3 regions of the Bradyrhizobium ganzhouense genome follow, and region 2 is predicted to be linked to each of the others. Evidence: riboswitches for the same ligand, from Rfam matches in the RefSeq annotation. Region 2 holds a riboswitch; each other region holds the start of a gene.

Region 1 (7,445 bases), 3.9 Mb from region 2:
AACAAGACGACGATCAAGAGCTTGGTGGAGATGCGAAGAGATCCGAACATGTAACCATTCTTCCCGCGCTGGCAGAGCTGAGAGCCCATGCGTTCAGGAGTTCGCAGTCGATGTGGCATACCGCACGATCATTCGCGGCTGCCTTGAGGACACTGACGCTCGCACGGCCTGAGCGAGCAAAACATTTGCTCCTCTCCGGCACCCGACCATGCACCTCCGTAGGTGAAGGCGGACCTGGGTAGACACATCCAAGGACGAAATCCACGACGATCCACAGCGCTTCACCTCGTCCAGGACAGCCACGCCATGCCGGTCGCCTCGAAGAGACGGCGAGACCGCAACAGAAGTTTGAGTAGCTGTATATCGATCACCAACTTGGCGTGAGCTACTTCTTCAGTAGATCGTTGGTGTAGAAGTCCGTAACCGGCTTGTTCGGGTCGATGCTCTCGGTTGCGGACATCAATTTCAACGCGTCCGATATCGTTTTGTCGTTGATCCAGCCGGCTGGCCGGCCCTTCTCGAAATTCAGCGTGGCTGAAGTTGCAACGATTTGCGCTTTTATTAGCTCGTCCGAGGGAGCCGCGCTCCAAGCGCTTTTCAGCGCGGCCGTCGCTGCCGCCGGCTCTGACTTGGTCAACTCGATTGCCTCCTCGGTCGCGGCGAGGAAGCGCCTGAGCGGTTCAGATTTTTCGGCGATTCCCTTGTCGCTCACCACGACGGCAAGCCCAGGTACGCCGAGGCCGAACTTCGGCATGTCCAACACAGGAAATTTTGTGCCACTTCGCTCTTCGATAAGGGGCAGATCAACATTAGTATAAACGCTGATGAGATCGACGCGCCTTTGCATGAATTGGGGAAATTTCACCTGCGGGTCGACTTGAACCTTACTGATCTTGTCGCAGTTGATTTTGTTGATCGCGCAGAAGACGTCTAGATAGGTCGTGGCAGGGTCTCCGACGGAGATCGCAAGCGACTTGCCTTCCATCTGCGCCGGTGTTGTCACGGCCTTGTCGGGCCACGAAATGAGGGCGAAGGGCGCTCGCTCCTGATAAATCGCCGCGAGTTTGACCGGCATTCCTTTTCCGATTGCCGAGATGGCAAATATGGCGGGAACGACCACGACATCTTCATTCCCGCGTACAAGACCTCCGAGAGCTGCTTGTGCACCCGCGCCTTCTCCGAGAACGATATCGATTCCCTTCTTTTGGTAGAGGCCTCTCTCTTTACCCAGATAGAGGAAGCCATACTCGCCCTTTAGCTTCCAGCTAAACCGGACGTTCACAGTGTCCAGGGCGGACGCTGTCGTTGTCCAGAACGAGGCGGCGATCGCGACCGCAAGAACCCCAAAAACTTGGTGCAGTTTTGGCATGAGTCCCTCCTCTTCTGGTCTCTGCGGGCAAGTGCCCGTGACCGAAACAACCCCGATAAATTTGATCTCGCATTGTGATCACATAAGACTTAATGTCAAGCGGCTTGCCTGCCCGGGCCAAGCACAAACGCCCCCAGTCGCCAAATGCGCCTCGGGTACACTCGTGCCAGGGAAGGGAGCGAAAGGGCTCCCGACAGACCATGGAAACTTCGAAGAGACCACCCATGCGGTTCCGGCACCTCGACATGAATCTGCTCGTCGCCTTGGACGCGATCCTGACCCATCAAAACATATCGCGGGCGGCCGAGCGACTGCTGCTCAGCCAGTCGGCGACCAGCGGGATTCTATCCAGGCTGCGCCAGCACTTCGAAGACGAGTTGCTGGTTCGGAACGGCCGCCGAATGGCTCTCACCCCTCTCGCAGAGGAATTGGTGGCGCCGCTCCGCGCCATCCTGACCGAAACGGAAAAGCTCTTGGCAATGCGGACCTCGTTCGACCCAGCGACCTCCGAGCGACATTTTACGATCGCGTGCTCTGACTATGTCTGGGCAACTCTTATCGTCGATATCCTTGCCGCATTGCGCGCTGTCGCCCCCTCGGTCAACATATTCTACCAAGGCCCAAGCACCCGCTTTTTTCGCACCGAAATCGATTTCCTGATCGTTCCGGATCGATTCATGCTGGAAGATTGTCCGTTCGCCGCCCTCCCTTCGATTAGCTACGAATGTATCGTATGGAAGGAGAACGAAAGCGTCGGAGATAGCTTGACGCTCGAACAGTTTCTCGAGATGCGTCATGCGCAGGCCTATAGCGAGCGAGCGACGTTCATAGAGGCTTGGTTCTTCAAGCAATTTGGCCGCGCTCCACAGGCCGGGATAACGGCACCAAGCTTCACCCTGCTTCCGCAAGCGCTTATCGGGACCCAGTTCCTGGCGCTCATCCCCGCGGACCTGGCAGATCGGGCAACGGCCACGCTGCCGATAAGGAAAGTGGAAGCTCCCATATCCCTCCCCCTCATGACCGACGTTCTTCAGTGGCGCATCTCGCATGAACGAGATCCCGGGCTGCAGTGGCTGCGAACCCTCATTCTCGACGTTGCCCATCGACGACGGAATTCCCGACAGATTGGCTTCCCGGTTGCGGGGTGAAGATGCAGCGGGTCTCGACCAGCGGCGCTGTTACGCCGAACGCGTCGCGGGTCGGAGCATTGCCCGAAATGAGCGTTCCTTGAAGAACGTTTGCTTCAGGGTATCTAGCAATCGACCACGTTGACGGCCAGGCCACCCAGACTCGTTTCCTTGTACTTGGTGCGCATGTCCTCCCCCGTCTGGCGCATCGTTTCAATGACGGCATCGAGGGACACGTGATGTTGGCCATCACCATGCAACGCGAGCATCGCCGCATTGATCGCCTTGATCGCACCCATTGTGTTGCGCTCAATACACGGGATCTGCACGAGGCCACCGATCGGGTCACATGTGAGACCGAGATTGTGCTCCATGCCGATTTCGGCGGCGTTCTCGATCTGCCGGTTGGTGCCACCCAGGACGGCCACAAGACCTGCTGCCGCCATGGAGCAAGCAACGCCGACCTCGCCCTGACAACCCATTTCGGCCGCGGATATCGAAGCGTTTCGTTTGTAGAGCATACCGATCGCGGACGCCGTCAGGAGAAAGATGCGGGCTTTTGCCGGGCTCGGATCCGGGAAGAACATCTCGGAGAATTTCAGGACCGCGGGTATGACGCCGGCAGCTCCATTCGTCGGCGCAGTCACGACCCGTCCCCCGGCCGCGTTCTCTTCATTGACCGCGAGAGCAAAGAGGCTGACCCATTCCATTACGTGAAATGGATGTGCCGCCCCCTTTGACGTCGTCTTGAGCTTGCTGAGCAGGCCTGGCGCACGGCGCGGTACCTTCAGGCCACCAGGCAGAACACCCCCGTTGACACACCCGCGATCGATGCAGCGCATCATGGCATCGCGAACGCAATCCAGGAATGCATTGGTTTCAGTTTCCTCCCTATGCGATAGTTCGTTGGCAGCAACAATATCGGCAATCGACAAGCTGGTCCTCTCACCTATCGCAAGAAGCTCATGCGCTGACGTGAACGGGTACGGCTCACATCCAACGTTTCGAACAGCGGGGTTCCTCGGCTGGTCGCCTTCACACACGATCGCGCCGCCGCCAACGGAGTAATAGGTTTGACGAAGCAGGACGCCCGTATCCGAATGCGCTGCGAATTTCATACCATTTGAGTGCCCCGGCAGGAACTCGCCGGTGCGGAAGGTGAGGTGCTGACTCTCATCGAAGCCAACCGCATGGCGACCACCAAGCATGACCTCGGAACGCGATCGGATCAGCCCGGCGATGATGGGTATGGCTTCAGGATCAACGGATTCTGGCAGCCAGCCCGATAGTCCCAGCAGAATGGCAATATCGGTGCGGTGACCTTTGCCGGTCAGCGCCAGCGACCCGTAGAGCTCGACGACAACCAAGCGACAGCGCCATAGATCTTCGCCCAAGCATTCGATGAATCGATGGGCCGCGCGCATCGGTCCAACGGTATGCGAGCTGGATGGGCCGATTCCGATCGTGAATAGATCGAGGACACTGATCGGACCGGCTAGGCGCCTGGCCGATAAACTAGGTGTGGTGACTTGTTCGACAGTCTTGGACATGGACGCGCACCTCAATCAAGTGATTGATTTCAAATGCGCCCCATCTGTCTATTTGCCTGAGAGTATTATCCCGTCGGCGGGTGCCAAGGCACCTCTTTCCAGATGTTGTTTCGTCACACGCGGTCCTTGTTGCCTGAGAGTTTCCGGGGCGGTTGCTCCTTCGGCGTCGGCCGAAGCCGATCTCTTCCGCAAGCGACGTCTTTGGGACTCGACCTCCTGAGTCACGACATCAAAATTGTGGCTGCACTTCTCAAGTATTCTACTACGCGGCTTGGGTCAACAATGAACCGAAGATGCAAAGTCTTGCCGTTCTGCGTCGTTTACGGGGTTGACCTGCCGGTAGAGGGATTTCGGTCTGGGCGCTTTGAATTGAGCCATTGGGTCTTGTCGGTCAATCCGGAGTGCACAGCCAGCGAAAAGATACTTTAATGAATTCGTTGAGGACTTCGATTGAATGCTCCTCACAGTGCTGGCTCGCGATATCGAAGGTTTCAAGCGAATCCACCGGACTGAACTCTCGTGCTTCGCGGTGTAGGTATAGGACGCGGCGTTGGCATGGGGCTAAATGCGCATCTTGGGCCTCAACAGATCCGGGGCAGTTGCTCGCCCGACAACCAGTCGACGATTCGGCCACCGCCAAAGCTCGTCGCCATCTGCACGAAGTGATGATCGTCCGGCACCGCTTCGCCGATATCGGCGGCATCGCGACTGAGCGGGTGCGCTCTCATGGCGGCCAGCACGGCTCCGGCGACATCAGGCGACACGATCGCGACCAGCTTCCCCTCATTGGCGACGTAGAGCGGATCGAGCCCGAGCAACTCGCAGGCAGCCGCCACCCCCGGCTTGACCGGGATCGCCTCTTCCTGGAGGCTGAAGCCTAGTTCGGACTGCTGGGCAATTTCGTTCAATGTCGCCGCGAGGCCGCCGCGCGTGGGATCTCGCATCAGACGGATGCCGCGGCCGCCCGCCGCCACCATCCTGGCGACCAGATCATGCAGGGCGGCCGAATCCGAGACGATCTCCGTTTCAAAGGCGAGGTTCTGGCGCTTTGACATGATTGCGACGCCGTGATCGCCAAGCGTGCCCGAGATCAGCACCCGATCTCCGACCCTCGCATTCTCGGCGGAGAGATCCAGTCCCTCAGGCACCAGGCCAACGCCCGCGGTCGAAATGAACAGGCCATCGGCCTTGCCGCGCTCGACCACCTTGGTGTCGCCGGTGATGATATGAACGCCGGCGGATTGCGCCGCCTCGCCCATGGAGTCCGCGATCATCTTGAGGTCTGAAAACCGAAAGCCTTCCTCAATAATGAAACTCGCAGACAGATAAAGCGGTCGGGCACCGGCCATGGCGATGTCGTTGACGGTGCCGTGCACCGCGAGCGAGCCGATATTGCCTCCGGGAAAGAACAGCGGTGAAACCACATAGCCATCAGTCGTCATCACCATGCGCCCGGCGCCGACGTCGAAGGCGGACTGATCGTTGCCGCGCGCCAGCCATTCGTTGCCGAACGCCTCGTGGAACAGGCCTGAGATCAACTGCGACATCGCACGGCCGCCGGAACCGTGGGACAGGTCGACGCAGCCGTGCTTGATGTCGAGCTTGCGCTGATGGGCTCTCATGACGCCCGCTTCTGCTGACGATCGCGGAAGCGACCATAGGTCCAATGCGCGGCACATGCGCCTTCCGAGGAGACCATGCAGGATCCCACCGGGGTCTCCGGCGTGCACACCGTTCCGAACAGCTTGCAGTCGACCGGTTTCTTGACACCGCGCAGGATCGCGCCGCATTCGCAGGCCGGATTGTCGGGGACGCGCAGCTCGTTCAAGGCGAAACGTATCTCCGCATCAAATCTGGCGTAGGTTTGCTTCAGCTTCAATCCGCTATAGGGCACGAGCCCGAGGCCTCGCCATTCGAACTGATCGCGCAGCTCGAAAATATTCGACACCTCCTCCTTGGCGCGCGGATTCCCATCGCGCGTTACGGCACGGCTGTATTGATTCTCCACCTCGTTCCGGTGCTCGTTGACCTGACGCACCAGCATCAGAATCGCCTGCATCATGTCAAGCGGCTCGAAGCCCGAGATCACCACCGGCTTGCCAAATTCCTCTGCAAAGACCTCGTAGGGCTCGGTGCCAATGATGATGCTGACATGCGCGGGCCCCACGAAGCCGTCGATCTCGACGCGGCGGATGCTGCGGGTGTCGGGACTCTCCAAAATGTTCTGCATCGCCGGCGGCGTCCGCACGTGGTTGCAGACCACGCTGACGTTTTCGAGCTGCTTCTTCTCAGCGCACCGGATCAAGATTGCGGTCGGCGGCGTCGTGGTCTCGAAGCCGATCGCGAAGAACACGACTTCCTGCTCCGGATTCTCTTCCGCGATCCGGATCGCATCGACCGTGGAATAGACCATGCGGACGTCGGCGCCACGTGCCTTCGCCTTCAACAGCGAGGCTCCTTGCGAGCCCGGCACCCGCATCAAATCGCCATAGACGCAAAGGATCACCTCCGGCCGATCTGCCAGCCGGATCGCCATGTCGATACGTCCCGCCGGCAGCACGCAGACGGGACAGCCGGGGCCGTGGATCATCCGCACGTTCTTGGGCAGTATGTCCTCCAGGCCATAGCGCGAAATCGCGTGCGTATGTCCGCCGCAGAACTCCATGAAGCGGTAGGACCTCTGCGGATTGGCCTCAGACCGGATCGCCCTGGCCAATCCCAGCGCGATTGCCTTGTCCCGAAATTCGTCGGCGTATTTCACTGCATTGCTCCCTGCCCTTCGGTGCTGAGCTCACGCAAGAGCTCCAGCGTCCGCCTTACCTCATCCGGGTCGATCTTGGTGAGGGCATAGCCGACATGGATGATCACGTAGTCGCCGACGGCAAGATCTTCGATCAGCGCCACCGAAATCTCCTTGGTGACGCCGTCGATCGAGACGACGGCCATCTCGTCGGGAAGGAGCTTTGTAACCTCTGCAGGTATGGCGAGACACATCAGGCGTTTCCTTCCAGCCTTTGTTGTTCGAGCATTTGGAGAGCGGCAACCCAGGCTTGGCCGAGGCTCAAGCCGCCGTCATTCGGCGGCACCTGGCGCGCGAGCTGCGGATTGAGCCCGATAGCGACGCAGCCGCGCTGCACCTCCTCGCTCAGGATCGCGTTGAGGAAGCAGCCGCCGCTCAGAACGACGGTAGTGAGGCCGGTCTCTCGTGCCGCACACGCGATCCAGTCGACACAGGCCGCGGCAAACGTGCCATGAAGCAGCTCAGTGCCTACGGTCGGACCGGGGGCATCAGCCACAAGACGTTCAAACAGCGGATACAGCGACAACACGCCTTGTTCGATTGTCCAGGCATCCTCAGCGACGCGTGTCCGGCGAACACGCGCCTCCAGCTTCATCGCG
Region 2 (7,445 bases):
CGCTTCAGCGAGGCGACGCAGTCCTCCGCCGTCACCGGTGTGCCGTCATGCCACTTCAGGCCGTCGCGCAGCGTGAAGGTGTAGGTGAGCTTGTCGTCGGAGACCTTCCAGTCCGCCATCTGCGGCTGGATCTTGAAGTTCGAATCCGTCGCGATCAACGTATCGTAGACCATGTAGCCATGGTCACGCGTGATGTAAGCGGTGGTGAGGATCGGATCGATGATGCGCAGATCCGAATGCATCACCGCGGTGATGGTCTTGCCTGCTGCAAACACCGGCGAGGCCATTGCCGTTGCAAGCGCGACGACCGATAGCGCAAGTTTGGAGGCGAACGCGCGACGCCCCCGGCGCATCAAGCTCAGCATAAAAAGTTTCTCCTGACGTGAAACTGTTCAAAGGCGGGTCATTGGTTGAGCACAAGGGTCGTTCCTTAGGCGAACTAACCTCATGCAATGCCTTTGTCTTTCGAGACTTGCAGACAGTCTTGAGCGCGTCAATCCGGTTTCGGTGCAGCCCATGGCATCGCATGCACGGGCTCCACAAAGATCAGTTTGGCTCTACAACTCTCCCCGCTTGTCCTGCCGCGCTGATGCAATGCGCATTCCATCTTTCGAAGCTTGAGAGACATTAAGATGAATCCAGCCAATCTTCCCTTCGATTCCGAGGCGATGCTCGAGGGCCTGCGCACCTGGGTGGAATGCGAAAGCCCGACCTGGGACGCAGGCGCGGTCAACCGCATGCTCGATATCGCAGCGCGGGATATGGCGATCATGGGTGCGACCATCGAACGCATTGCCGGCCGGCAGGGCTTCGGCGGCGTCGTCCGCGCGCGCTTCCCGCATCCGAAGCAAGGCGAGCCGGGCATCCTGATCGCCGGCCACATGGATACCGTCCACCCGGTCGGCACCATCGAGAAGCTGAAATGGCGCCGCGAGGGCAACAAGTGCTACGGCCCGGGCATCTACGACATGAAGGGCGGCAATTATCTCTCGCTGGAAGCGATCCGGCAGCTGGTGCACGCCTCTTTCACCACGCCGTTGCCGATCACCATTCTGTTCACGCCGGACGAGGAAGTCGGCACGCCCTCGACGCGCGACATCATCGAGGCGGAAGCTGCGCGCAACAAATATGTGCTGGTGCCCGAGCCCGGCCGCGCCGACAACGGCGTCACCACCGGACGCTACGCCATCGCGCGATTCAATTTGGAGGCGACGGGGCGGCCCAGCCACGCCGGCGCGACATTGTCGGCGGGACGCTCGGCGATCCGCGAGATGGCGCGGCAGATTCTTGCGATCGACGCGATGACGACGGAGGACTGCACCTTCTCGGTCGGCGTCGTGCATGGCGGACAGTGGGTCAATTGCGTTGCAACGACCGCCACCGGCGAGGCGCTCTCCATGGCCAAGCGCCAGGCCGATCTCGACCGCGGCGTCGAGCGGATGCTGGCACTCTCAGGCACAGCGAATGACGTCTCCTTCAAGGTGACGCGCGGCGTGACGCGGCCGGTGTGGGAGCCGGATGCCGGCACCATGGCGCTGTATGACAAGGCCCGCGGCATCGCCAAATCTCTTGGCGCGGAATTACCGCATGCGAGCTCGGGCGGAGGATCCGACGGCAACTTTACGGGCGCGATGGGCATCCCGACGCTCGATGGTCTCGGTGTGCGCGGCGGCAACGGCCACACGCTCGAGGAGTTCATCGAGGTCGATAGTCTGGTTGAACGTAGTCGCCTGATGGCCGGTTTGCTGGCGACGCTGGATTAATTGAATCACCTTCGCACTGCACAATGCATTGGCAGCCGCGGTTGAAATTTAGCCTTGTCTAAAAATGAGGCGCATCGTACTGCTCGATGGTCCACGCGACGATGCGGGAGAGATCGCAACGAAGGCATCCAGCTTTCGTTGCGGCGCCGACGGAGCAACCGCCCCGGAAACTCTCAGGCAAAAGGACTGTATCGTCAGGACGATCTGGAGAGAGACGGCACGATTTGATCGTCGTGACGTCCACCGAAGGGGATAGTCCACGGAGACCTCGCGAGGTCTCTGTCGGATCAAGCTCTCAGGTAACCGTGACAGATGGGGCGCCGCCAACGGCTTTCGGGCCGGCGGTTAGCCGTCTCTAACTCACGGGAGCCCCAACTCAACATGACCCATATCGCCATCATCGGCGCCGGCATCACCGGCGTTACGACCGCCTATGCCCTGCTCGAACGCGGCTACAAAGTAACGGTGCTCGACAAGCATCGCTACGCCGCGATGGAGACCTCGTTTGCGAACGGCGGACAGCTCTCCGCCAGCAATGCCGAGGTGTGGAACAGCACCGCGACGATCCTGAAAGGCCTTCGCTGGATGTTCCGGCGCGATGCGCCGCTGCTGATGAACCCGCGGCCGAACTGGCACAAATATTCGTGGATGAGCGAGTTCGTCGCCAATATCGGCAACTACCGCGCCAACACGATTCAAACCACGCGGCTCGCGATCGAAGCCCGCAAGCATCTGTTCGAGATCGCAACGCGCGAAGGCATCGACTTCGATCTCGAACGCCGCGGCATCCTGCACATCTATCACGACAAGAAGGGCTTTGAGTCCGGCCTGCGCGTCAATGCGCTGCTGCAGGAAGGCGGCCTCGATCGGCGCCCGGTGACGCCGGAGGAAATCCGCAGCATCGAGCCGACGCTGCGCAAGGATTATTACGGCGGCTTCTTCACGCCGTCGGATGCGACCGGCGACATCCACAAGTTCACGCGCGGGCTGGCAGAGGCCTGCAAGCGTCGCGGCGCAACCTTCATCCATGAAGCGAACATCGATTCCATCGCGCAAGCCGGTGGCGGCTTTGTGCTCGGCTGGGCCGATCTTTCCACAAGCGACGCGGTCGCCTCCGCGCGCGGCATGCTGAAGGTCGATGGCGTCGTGGTCTGCGCCGGCGTTGCCAGCCGTCACTTCGCCGCCCTGCTCGACGAACGCGTCAACGTCTATCCGGTGAAGGGTTACTCGATCACCGTACAACTCGACACCGCCGAGAGCCGCAACGCGACGCCGACCGTCAGCCTGCTCGACGAAGCGGCCAAGATCGTCACCAGCCGGCTCGGCGCCGATCGCTTTCGTGTCGCCGGCACGGCCGAGTTCAACGACTTCAACCGCGACATCCGCGCCGACCGCGTGCAGCCGCTGGTCGACTGGGTGCGCAGCAATTTTCCTGATGTCGAGACGTCCCGCATTATTCCGTGGGCCGGACTGCGGCCGATGATGCCGAACATGATGCCGGTGGTGCGCGCAGGCCGGATGCCCGGCGTGTTCTTCAACACCGGCCACGGCCATCTCGGCTGGACGTTGTCGGCCGCGACCGCGCAGATGATTGCCGGAACCATCGACGGCTGGCGCGGGCTCAACGCACCGCCGACCGTCCCTTCACTTCGGGGAGAACTTGGGGTTGAGCGCGAGATGCGCCGTGCATCCTGAGTGGTCACAAATCGATGCGGGGCGGCCCCTTGCGACCGCCCTGCCCTTGGCACACAATTTGCCCCACCAAGACGGCTCTCCGGCCGGCTTTTCCAGCCCGAACGACAGGCGCGCATGATAGACACGACAGAATCCACCGGCGCATCAAGGCGTCGCAAGTTCCGCAGCCGGAGATAGGTGCATGCTAGGTTATCTCATTCGCCGCGTTCTGGCTGCGGTGCCCGTGATGGGCGTCGTCGCACTGTTCGTGTTCCTGCTGCTGCGGCTGACGCCGGGCGATCCCGCCGCGATCCTCGCCGGCGACAATGCGACGCCGGAGCGGCTGGAGCGCATTCGCGCCTCGCTCGGCCTCAACGAGCCCTTGATCGTGCAGTTCATCACCTGGGTCGGCAAACTGCTGCACGGCGATCTCGGGACGTCGCTGATCTCCAACCTGCCGGTCATGAAGATGATCGGTCAGCGCGTCGAGCCGTCGATCTCGATCGCGCTGTCGACCATCATCCTCGCCGTCATCGTCGCCGTGCCCCTAGGGGTGGTTGCGGCCTGGAAGCACGGCACCTGGATCGACCGTTTCGTGATGGGCCTTTCCGTGCTCGGCTTCTCGGTGCCGGTGTTCGTGGTCGGCTATGTCCTCATTGAGGTGTTTGCGATCGACCTGCGCTGGGTGCCGGTGCAGGGCTTCAAGAGCATCTCGGCCGGCTTCGGCCAGTTCTTCGAGCGCATCATCCTGCCGACCTGCGCGCTCTCCTTCATCTACATCGCGCTGATCGCGCGCATGACGCGCGCGGCGATGCTCGATGTGCTCGGCGAGGATTACGTGCGAACGGCGCGCGCCAAGGGCATCAACGAAGTCGCGGTGATGATGCGGCACGCGCTGCGCAACGCCGCCGTGCCCGTGATCACCGTGATCGGCACCGGCTTTGCGCTTCTGATCTCCGGCGTGGTCGTCACCGAAAGCGTGTTCAACATCCCCGGCATCGGGCGTCTCACGGTGGATGCGGTGCTGGCCCGCGACTATCCGGTGATCCAGGCGATGATCCTGCTGACCTCGCTGATCTACGTCGTCGTCAATCTCCTGATCGACGTAGCCTACACGCTGCTCGATCCCCGGATCCGGTACTGAGGCAAGGACAAGGACAAACATGTCAGTCGATACCCTTCCCCAGTCGTCCATTCCGATCACGTCGCCGCTGCGGCCGCGCTTCGGTTTCCTCACCTCGACGCCGATCATCGCCACGGCAACAGTCTTGCTCGCGCTGATCGTGCTGGTCTCGGTCCTGGCGCCGCTGATCGCGCCGCATGATCCGATCCAGTTGGCGCCGTCACTGCGACTCAAGCCCTCGTCGGCGCAATTCCTGCTCGGCACCGACGCCTATGGCCGAGACCTGTTGTCGCGCGTCATCTATGGCGGCCGTGTCTCGCTGCTGATCGGCATCGGCTCGGCCATCCTCTCGATCGTCATTGGCCTTGCGATCGGTCTTGTCTCCGGCTTCTTCAAGCTGATCGATTCCGTCCTGATGCGCGTCATGGACGGCCTGATGGCGATGCCGAGCATTCTGCTCGCCATCGCCGTGGTGTCGCTGTCCGGCGCCAGCATCTGGACTGTGCTGGTCGCGATCACGATCCCTGAAATTCCGCGCGTGGCGCGCCTGGTGCGCTCGGTGGTGCTGTCTGCCCGTGAAGAGCCTTACGTCGAAGCAGCGATCTCGGTCGGCTCGTCGCTGCCAAAAATCATGTGGCGGCATCTGATGCCGAACACGATCGCGCCGCTGATCGTTCAGGGCACCTATGTCTGTGCGTCCGCGATCCTTACCGAGGCGATCCTCTCCTTCCTCGGCGCCGGCATTTCGCCGGAGACGCCGACCTGGGGCAACATCATGGCCGAGGGCCGCCAGTATTTTCAGCTCAAGCCGACGCTGATCTTCTGGCCGGGCCTTTTGCTCTCGATCGCCATCCTCAGCATCAATCTGATCGGCGACGCCGCCCGCGACGCACTCGATCCGCGCATGAAGCAGCGGGAAGGCAAGTGATGACCGATCAAGTGATGACCGATCAAGTGATGACCGATCAAGTGATGACCACCCCAGTCCTCGAGATCAACAACCTCGTCGTCTCCATCGGCAAGAAGCCGAATGGTGCGAAGATCATCGACGGCATCTCGATCCAGGTCAGCGAAGGCGAGACGCTGTGCCTTGTCGGCGAAAGCGGCTCGGGCAAGTCGGTGACGTCGCTCACCACGATGGGGCTATTGCCAAAGGGCACGCTGGTTCCGACCGGCGGCAGCGTGAAGCTCGTTGGCGAGGAGATCCTCACCGCGACCGACCGCCGCCTGCGCCAGCTGCGCGCGACGCAGATGGCGATGATTTTCCAGGAGCCGATGACCGCGCTCAATCCGGTTGTGCCGGTCGGCCGCCAGATCGACGAAGTCCTGCGCGCCCACACCGATCTCGACGCCAGGGCGCGCAAGAAGCGCATCCTCGACATGATGGAGCAGGTGCGCCTGCCCCAGGTCGAGCGCATCTTCGCCTCCTATCCTCACCGCCTCTCGGGCGGCCAGCGCCAGCGCATCATGATCGCGATGGCGCTGGTGCTGGAGCCGAAGCTGCTGATTGCCGACGAGCCGACCACCGCGCTCGACGTCACCACGCAGAAGCAGATTTTGACCCTGATCCGCGACCTTCAGCGCGATCATGGCACGGCGGTGCTGTTCATCACCCATGACATGGGCGTGGTCGCCGAGATTGCCGACCGCGTTGCGGTGATGCGGCAGGGCCGGCTGGTCGAGACCGGCACGCTCAATTCCATCCTGCGCAATCCGACCATGGAGTACACCCGCAACCTGCTCTCTGCGGTGCCGAGCCTGGTGCCCCGGGCAGCACGGCCCGAGACCAAGGAACCGGTGGTGCTGGAAGCCAACGACCTCAGCAAGGTCTACAAGGAGCGTGCCTTCTTCGGCAAAGGCCGCGAGGTCGTCGCCGCCGACAAGGTGACGCTCACGCTGCGCAAGGGCCGCACGCTCGGCATCGTCGGCGAAAGCGGCTCGGGCAAATCGACGGTGGCACGCTGCATCGTCCGCCTGATCGATCCGACCTCGGGCGGCGTGCGCCTGTCCGGCCGCGAAATCTCCGACATCTCGCGTCGCTTGCTGCAGCCGCACCGGCAGAAGATCCAGATCGTGTTCCAGGATCCCTACCGCTCGCTCAACCCGCGCGTCAGCGTGGGCGAGAGCATCGCGGAAGGCCCGATCAATTACGGCGTCTCGCATGCCAATGCGATGAAGCGGGCACGCGAGCTGCTCGAGCTGGTCGGGCTGCCAGCCGACGCGGTGTCGCGCTATCCGCACCAGTTCTCAGGCGGCCAGCGCCAGCGCATCGCCATTGCGCGCGCGCTCGCGCTCGATCCCGATGTGCTGGTCGCGGACGAAGCGGTCTCCGCGCTCGACGTCTCCGTGCAGGCGCAGGTGCTGGAACTGCTGGACGAGATCCAGAAGCGGCTCGGCATCGCCATCCTGTTCATCACCCACGATCTGCGCGTCGCAGCCCAAATCTGCGACGAGGTCGTGGTGATGCAACACGGCCGTGTCGTCGAACAGGGCCCGGCTGCCGAAGTGCTGACGCATCCGCAGGAGGCCTACACGCGGGCCCTGCTCGAAGCAGCGCCCGGCCGCGGCTGGGACTTTGCGAATTTCCGGCCGGTGTCGGAGGGTGTGGCGGCCGCTCTGTAGCAACACTCACCGGTGTCGTCCCGGCGAACGCCGGGACCCATACCGCGAGATCGATCGATCGCATGCGGTGCTAGTCCCGAACGACCAGTCTTCGCCACACTCCTCCCTGGGGTTATGGGTCCCGGCGTTCGCCGGGACGACACCGAGGGTTTGGTTGGCGGAGTGACTCTCACCGCATCCGCAGCATGCCCAAAAACGATCTGACCCTATGCGCGGCGGCATGGGCTCCTCGCTTGCTCTCGCCGCAAGCCCATGTCTAATTT
Region 3 (7,445 bases), 3.9 Mb from region 2:
GATACCCCCATCAGGCCATGGAAAGCCGTAGGCCCGAACGGCGGCTCCAGCCCGGACAGCACAGCGAGCGATCTCCTGTTCGCGTGCGTCGCCAGCTACGATTGCGATGACTGTATTCTGCCAACTCATGGGGCCCTTACCTTCTCAATGAGCTGATCCCTGGACATGCCGGTGATGCCCATTGCTTCTGCGGTCCGGCCACCGATCCGATAGTCGGTTCCGACTGCGGCCTGCGCCAGGCGATAGAGCGACGTTGCGACGGGCACATTGACGTCGGCGATCTGCGCAAACTCCAGGAAGGGTAGCAGGCCGTGACCGAAATCCTCTTTGTAATACCGATACTCGAGCGAGTCCGGTCCCTTGATACGGCGATTGGCCTCGCCGCCCGCGATTGCGGCGCGGTAATCGGTGACGTCAATCACGTCAGCCTCCACCGTGCCGAGCAGCTTCATCTCTTCAATCAAATTCGGCAATTCATGCCCAAATGCCCGGGCGACCGCCAAGCGCTCGTCGTCCAATTGCCGCATGACCCGGGCGACCCCGGGCGTCATGGCGTCGACATAGAAAGTGAAGTTGCCGCCGGTCGCCTCGACCCACGCGGCTCCCAGCACCGCGCCGGGGGGATGCAGGACCATGTTCACGTTGGAGAGGTCGGAGGCGATAACGTCACGAACGGGCGTGACGCCCGGATACAATTTCGCAGCAACCTCCAGCGCCTCTGCTCCTCCTTTGAGGGCGGCGGCCTTCAGTTGCTTCGCCCGACCGCTAATGGTGACGCCGTCAGGACGATATTTGCGCGCGACGTAGGTAAGGGTCGAGAACTCAACCACCGGCGGCACTGCCCGCCCGGTGCGGGAGTAGGCCTCGGCGAATTCCAGCGCCCCTCCGGTGTGGCCGGGGTTAAGCACGACCGGTTTGTTCGCCGGCCAACCGACTGCTGCGAGTGCGTTGGCTATGGCCGAGTGCGAGAAAGTCGGCAGGACCACGACCGCCACGTCGACTCCGGAGATGGCCGACTTGAGATCTGTCGAAATCAGGGTAGGCTTTGCAACTCCTTCGCCGAGCTTGCCGTCGAATGCAACGCCGCCGAGCTTGATGTGCGGTTCAAGCGTTTCGGCCGAACGCGCCCAGAAATGAACGGAGTGGCCTGCGAGAACCAACTCTGCGACCGAAGCCGCGCCCCCCGCTCCTCCCCCAAGTACCGCAACCTTCATTCTGTTCTCCGCAGATCAAAGCGCAATCCGCGCCACCCGAGAGCCAAGTTTGATCACAGCTTATGATCACAATTGTGATTGTCAAGCGAGAGAATTGCGGACGCCGCATGCAACCACTCGACGATTCGACGGGCTACGTTGCCAGTCGGAGCCATTCCGTGATGCTGGGCCCAAATTCGCCGGCAAGGCATTCGGCAACCGTCTCCGCTGTTGCGGCCGAAAGGGTCCAGCCCAGGTGGCCGTGGCCAGTGTTGTAGAAAACGCCCGGCATCCTGCCCCTACCGACACGCGGCATCATGTTCGGCATCATCGGACGCAACCCGGCCCAGGGCACGACGCGGTTGGTGTCGACAGAGGGGAACAGGGCTCGCGTCCAGTCAACCAGCGGCTTGATGCGATCTTGGCGTATGTCGCGGTTCATGCCGTTGAACTCTGCCGTTCCGGCAACGCGAAAGCGCATAGCGCCCAATCGACTGGTAACGATCTTGGCGCCATCATCGAGCAGGCTGACCCAAGGTGCCGCTTTCTGGCTCTGCTCGTCGTCAAGGTGCACGGTGATCGAATAGCCCTTTACAGGGTAGACATTGAGACGGTCGCCGAGCATCGCCGCGAGGTCGCGGCTTGCGGAACCGGCGCATATGACAACACTGTCGGCATCGATCTCATCGACACGAGCGCCGCCCGAAGGCTCGTCACGCGAATACTGGATGCGGAAAATTTCGTCCCGAGCGATCTCCCTCACGGTGGCGTCAAAAACGAAGCGCACGCCATGTCTCTCGCATGCCTTGGCAAGACCGCAAACGAACTTGTGGATGTCTCCGGTTGAATCCGATGGGGTATAGAAGCCTCCGAAGAAGTCGCCGTGCAGCGTCGGCTCGATCGACTTCACCTCTGCGGCCGTCACTGGACGACGGTCCAAGCCCCCCTCCACGAGAATGGCATTGACCTTCAGCGCGTGCTGGAAACTCTGCTTATTCCGATAGAAGTGAAGGATGCCGCGACGCTCGTGGTCGAAGTCGATGCCCTCGCGCTCGGCAATGGCGAAGAGATGCTTGCGTGCGGCGATGGCGAGCCGCGTCGTCTCAACCGTGTTGTCGCGATAGTTCTTGATGTTGAAGATAAATTCGCCAAGCCAGGAATATTTGTGCCAGGTCGGCGCTGGATTCATGAGGAGCGGTGCATCGCGCCTCAACATCCACTTCATTCCCTTGATGATCGTGGACCAGCTGTTCCAGACCTCCGCATTGCTCGCGGAAAGTTGGCCACCATTGGCGAACGATGTTTCCATGCCCGCGTAGCGCTGACGCTCGATCACCGTAACGGAATAGCCGCGATTGAGAAGGGCGTAGGCGGTGGTCACGCCGGTGATACCGGCGCCGATGACGACAACATGTGGCATATCGCTCTCCGCGATCAAAGTTGGGAAGCGGACCGAAGCCCGCGGCTTGTCCCCAATCTGTCGCTGTACCTGAGAGATTAACCGCGACGGCTCGGCCGACGCGGCGGTCCCCTTCGGTGGGCACTCGAAGTGCCACTCTCCAGATCGTTCAGCTGCACGGTCACTTTTGCCTGAGAGTTTCCTGGGGGTTGCTCCTTCGGCGCCGGCCAACACCGTCACGACGGCGACCGATCTCTCCCATGCAGCCTATTGAACGCGATAGGTTCTTCTCTCTTGCTCCTCCGCAGTTGGAGTCGGCCCGTCAATTGCCAACGTCGTAAAGCGTCGTGGTCGTCTCGACCGCTTCGTCATGCAGACCAGCGCGCTCTACCGCCGCCGCGGCGAGTTGCCGGGCTTTGCGCCGAATCTGCGCCTCGTCAACTCCCTGCACCTTGCCGTCGACATATGACGTCTTCCCATCAACCCAAGTCTGCACGATCGAAGCGGTCGATGCAGAGAATACCAAAGCTTGCAGTGGATCGTAGAACGGCGTCCATTCGACGTGATCCAGGTCGAAGAGGACGAAATCGGCTTTCTTGCCGATTTCCAGCGAACCGATCTCGTCGTCCCACATCAACGCCTTCGCACCTTCGATAGTCGCGGCGCGTAGTGCTTGTCGTGCGGTGAATATGTCCGGTTGCAAGCGGGCGTCCTTGAACATGCCGGCGACGAGCAGCATTTGCCGCATGAGGTTCATGTTGCCAGCGGCCGACACGCCATCGGTGCCGAGGCCGACTTTAACGCCGGCCTTCACCATCTCAGGATATTTGCCGATCGCGGTTGCACCCTTCCCCAGCTTGAATGACGAGCATGGGCAGAAGGCGACGCTGGCGCCACGCGCGGCGAGCAGACGGACCTCGTCGTCGGAAACAGCCGCGCCGTGAGCGATGACCAGGTTCTTTCCTATGCCTCCGGCCCGATCGATGCGGGTGATCGGCCAACAGCCATATTTTTTCTCGCAAACCCTCGCCTCCTCGATCGAGGTGGCGAGATGATAGGTCGTGCCGACGCCCAACCTCTCAGCCAGTTTCACCGCTCCAACGTGGAGCTCGAGGCTACACGGTTCCTTGCCTTCGATATTGACCCAGCAACGGGCACGGCCGTCGAGGGCGCCATTGTAGCGGACCACACAATCCTCAAGCACCTTGAGTGCGGCCTCGGCGTTCGGGAAGAAATGATGATCCACCATTTCCTGGGTCCAGCCGCGGGGGAGCTCGGGCGGGGGATTGTCGGCCGCGTGCCGCCCGGTGATGCCGCGAATACCGACCTTTTCCATCGCGCGAATGACGATGCCGGGATCGTATTGCGAGCCCATGTCAAGAAAGCACGTGGTGCCACAACGCAGCATCTCAGTGATGCCCAGCAGCGCGCCCCAATATTCGTCTTCTTCGGTGATGTGCGCGTAAAAAGGCTTAGCCCAGTGGAACACCCAGGCGCGGGTATTGAGATTATCCGGAAAGACCGCGCGCGACAGCGTCTCCGATAGATGAACGTGGCTGTCAACGAAGCCCGGGCAGACACCGAGCATCTTGCCATCGATCACCTTGTCGAAACTGACCTTCTTCTGCCGCGCGGCCACATCATCGGCTGGACCGATATCCGAGATGCGGTCGTTCTCGACCACGAGACTGGCGTTGCGCACGACCGTGTCGTTCTTGTCGACCGTGAAGGCGAAGTTCAAGTCCTTGATCAGCGTGCGCATGCCTCTTCACCCAATACTCTACCATCACGACCGCCCCGCCGGTCACCGCGCCGTTACGTCGGGCAATTTGGAGCGGCCTTCACCAAGCTAAGCAGCCCGTCCCCCTCGGAGCCTCCGTCAAGCGACGGCGGCCCTGCGCACGGTCTCGCCTCTCTTGGCCGTACCCACGGGAATCAACCGGTCGGTGTCAGCGTAGTCGGAAAGCAGTTCCGATCCATTGGCCGTCACCAGCAGCATATCCTTGTTCTGCATGCCGAAGCCATGGCCGGTGTCGTAACAAAGCGGCTCGAAACCGAGCACCATGTTCTCCTCGAGCGGCGCGTCGGTGCCCGGCTTGCCCAGCACCGGCGTCATTCCGAGGTAGGGATCTTCGTGCAGGTGCAGCCCAATGCCGTGGCCCACGAACGAGATCGGCGGCAGATCGAGCTTGGCGAGCTTCGCAATGAACGCATCGTAGATTTTGCGACAGCTCGCGCCCGGCTTCACTTTCTCCATGATTTCGTATTTGCATTCGACCAGATGCGCCCAGATCTTCTCGGCCATGGGCGGCGCCTCGCCGACGATCGCCGTACGGCAGACGCCAGCCTGATACCCCTCGATGACGGAGAAGATCTCCACCCGGCAGACGTCCCCACGCTTCAAGATACGCTCCGATGGGCCGACGTTTGGCAAGACGCTACGCTCGCCGGTCGCCACGATCATCAGCTTGAAGTGATCGGCGCCCAGAGCATAGACATTCCGGGTCAGGTGGCCGGCGATGTCCATTTCGGAATTGCCCTCGTCGACCACGGCGAGAGTGTCGGTAATGGCCTGGTCGGCAATACGAGAAAGCTTGCGCAAAAGCGCAATCTCCTCCGAGGTCTTGATTTGACGGAGCCGCGCCAGGATCGGCTCGGCACGCTCGAACTTCGCGGCCGGCATGGCCACGAGCAAACGGGCAAAATCACCTGCCGGCAGGTAATCCATTTCGAGTCCAATGCGAGCCTGAGCAAGTCCGAGCCCCGCGAGCTGGTCGGCGAGCACAAGCATGGGATCGTCCGAGAATTCCGCCCAAATGCGCGTCGGCACGTCCGGCTGGCGACGCTTGATCGTCGACGCCTCCATATCGACGCCGAACAATGCCGAGCGGCCGTCGGCAGTGACGATGGTCATTGCATGGCGGTGCCGGATGAGCGGTTGCGAGGGGACCACGAACCCCGCAGTGTACGAGAAATTCTCAGGCGAAGAGCAAATGATGGCATCCAACCCATGCTGAGACATTGACTTGACTTGTTTCGCGACAATTTCCGCCCGCATGACTGCTCCCTTTTTTCAACTTCTTGCTGCGCGCTTAATCCCGCACGCGGTACTTTTCGATTTTCTTCTGATCGACCTCGATACCCATTCCCGGTCCGGATGGAACGACGATTGCGCCATCTGCGACCTTCATCGGTTCGGCGAGCAGATCATCCTTGTAGTAGATGCCGGCAACCTGACCGTGCTGGAACTCTGCCGGCGTCGAAATCGGAATGACGCAAGACAGGGTCACGGAGGGTGAGGCTGCGGCGAGTTGAACGTTGGCGAGATTCCCGATCCCGGTCTCGATCGAACCGTTGACGTTACAGATGATGCCGGCCGCCCGGCACACCGCCCCGACCTCCATGGCTTTGTAGAGACCACCAGCCTTTGTCGTGTAGATGGACACGATTTGGATGCCGCCGGACCGAACGATCTGGATCGAATCGTGCGCATTCCACGCCGACTCGTCGGCCATGACGGGCGCGTCGATGCGGCGACCAACCTCGGCAATGCGCTCGATGCCCATGACGGGCTGTTCGACATATTTCAGTCGATTCTTCTCCATCCGACGAACAATTTGAACGGCCTCGCCGGGCGTCTTGTAGCCTTCGTTGGCGTCCACGCAGATTTCGACGGCATTACCGGCGACCTCGCGAACGGCATCGACCATTGCAACGTCTCGATCCGGATCGACCCCGATCTTCACCTTGATGGTTCGCACCCCCTCCTGCACGAGCTTTGCAACCTCGACGCGCGCCTCTTCGATCGAGATCAAGCCGATGGAATGCGTAACGGGCACACGATCGCGCGCCCTGCCGCCGAGCAGGGTACTGACGGGGATATCGAGCCAACGACCGGCAAGGTCGTAGGCGGCGAACTCGACGGCAGCCTTGGAATAGGGGTAGCCCCTGATGACTGCGTCCATTCGCGCGTGCAGTTCGGCGATGTTCCCGAGCTCGACACCGACTATCGCGGGAGCCAGATAGGTGTCGATCACGACTCGCGCGATCAGAGCGGATTCGCCGAAATACCGGCCGAATTCACCACCCCAGTCCTTGAGCGCCGGCGCTTCGCCCCAACCAACGCGACCGTCGCTGTCGGTCATCTTGACGATGACGTATCGACCGATCACCTCGGTCAGACCTGCCCATTTGTGCTCTCGCCGCGTCGGCAGTTGGACAATCAATGTTTCGACGGATTTGATCGTGGGCAAATGGGCCTGCCTTATTTCGTTTTGGTTTCGCGCCCAGTTTGCTATGGTCGAAACCAAGATCATTTAGCGTGATCACACTTTATGATCATAAACCGTAACGGTCAAGTGTCGCAGCGACGGCATTGCGCATGGCGTAGGCGCCGACGGTCCGCGGGTCAGAGGAGGAAAAATTGACGATCGTCGAAGCAACAAACTACTTCGCCAGGCAGGATCAGGCGCCGGCGGTGCTCCAACAGCGCCGCCAGGCAAGCGGCATCCGGCGCGAACTCGGCCTGGAGCCCGGCGAGATCCTTGTCCTGCGCGAGGGAAATGGACCCGACGTCAGATGGGAGTGTAGATTTGCCACGCGGGCAGCATACGAGGCGGATATGGCAGCTCGAGCCGGGTCAGAGGCGTTTAGCCAAGCACGCCGGGTGATGCACACGCTGGTGGATCGGTTCGAGCGACACGTCTACGAAGTGGACGAGAGCCGATAGAGCGGCGGGGACCACGCGCCTCAGCATTAACGAGGACGCAGAGCTCATTGGCGCATCTCGATCCCCCCTCCTTGGCATCGTGAAGGGCCGCTCAATCGGTGAACTATCGGAGATCTCGATAGTT

What was found. Region 2 has a riboswitch for glycine ahead of ACLFLU_RS27395 (D-amino acid dehydrogenase). Riboswitches for the same ligand answer to the same signal wherever they lie in the genome.
Region 1: linked by a shared signal. The riboswitch ahead of ACLFLU_RS09425 (L-serine ammonia-lyase) and the one ahead of ACLFLU_RS27395 (D-amino acid dehydrogenase) in region 2 are both predicted to bind glycine.
Region 3: linked by a shared signal. The riboswitch ahead of ACLFLU_RS09475 (D-amino acid dehydrogenase) and the one ahead of ACLFLU_RS27395 (D-amino acid dehydrogenase) in region 2 are both predicted to bind glycine.

What each region holds. Positions count from the first base shown of each region.
Region 1 is NZ_CP181318.1:2,052,830-2,060,274, reverse strand. It holds gene ACLFLU_RS09440 (methyl-accepting chemotaxis protein) at 1-50, opposite strand, end outside; gene ACLFLU_RS09435 (ABC transporter substrate-binding protein) at 386-1,369, opposite strand; gene ACLFLU_RS09430 (LysR family transcriptional regulator) at 1,594-2,517, shown strand; gene ACLFLU_RS09425 (L-serine ammonia-lyase) at 2,622-4,046, opposite strand; glycine riboswitch at 4,157-4,245, opposite strand; gene hypE (hydrogenase expression/formation protein HypE) at 4,628-5,668, opposite strand; gene hypD (hydrogenase formation protein HypD) at 5,665-6,807, opposite strand; gene ACLFLU_RS09410 (HypC/HybG/HupF family hydrogenase formation chaperone) at 6,804-7,040, opposite strand; gene hypF (carbamoyltransferase HypF) at 7,040-7,445, opposite strand, start outside.
Region 2 is NZ_CP181318.1:5,931,123-5,938,567, forward strand. It holds gene ACLFLU_RS27385 (ABC transporter substrate-binding protein) at 1-365, opposite strand, end outside; gene ACLFLU_RS27390 (M20/M25/M40 family metallo-hydrolase) at 633-1,763, shown strand; glycine riboswitch at 1,858-1,962, shown strand; glycine riboswitch at 1,966-2,077, shown strand; gene ACLFLU_RS27395 (D-amino acid dehydrogenase) at 2,145-3,458, shown strand; gene ACLFLU_RS27400 (ABC transporter permease) at 3,640-4,581, shown strand; gene ACLFLU_RS27405 (ABC transporter permease) at 4,601-5,488, shown strand; gene ACLFLU_RS27410 (ABC transporter ATP-binding protein) at 5,518-7,182, shown strand.
Region 3 is NZ_CP181318.1:2,064,489-2,071,933, reverse strand. It holds gene ACLFLU_RS09485 (dipicolinate synthase subunit DpsA) at 1-129, opposite strand, end outside; gene ACLFLU_RS09480 (NAD/NADP octopine/nopaline dehydrogenase family protein) at 126-1,214, opposite strand; gene ACLFLU_RS09475 (D-amino acid dehydrogenase) at 1,348-2,613, opposite strand; glycine riboswitch at 2,761-2,863, opposite strand; gene ACLFLU_RS09470 (amidohydrolase family protein) at 2,915-4,354, opposite strand; gene ACLFLU_RS09465 (M24 family metallopeptidase) at 4,472-5,614, opposite strand; gene ACLFLU_RS09460 (mandelate racemase/muconate lactonizing enzyme family protein) at 5,685-6,908, opposite strand; gene ACLFLU_RS09455 (hypothetical protein) at 7,016-7,321, shown strand.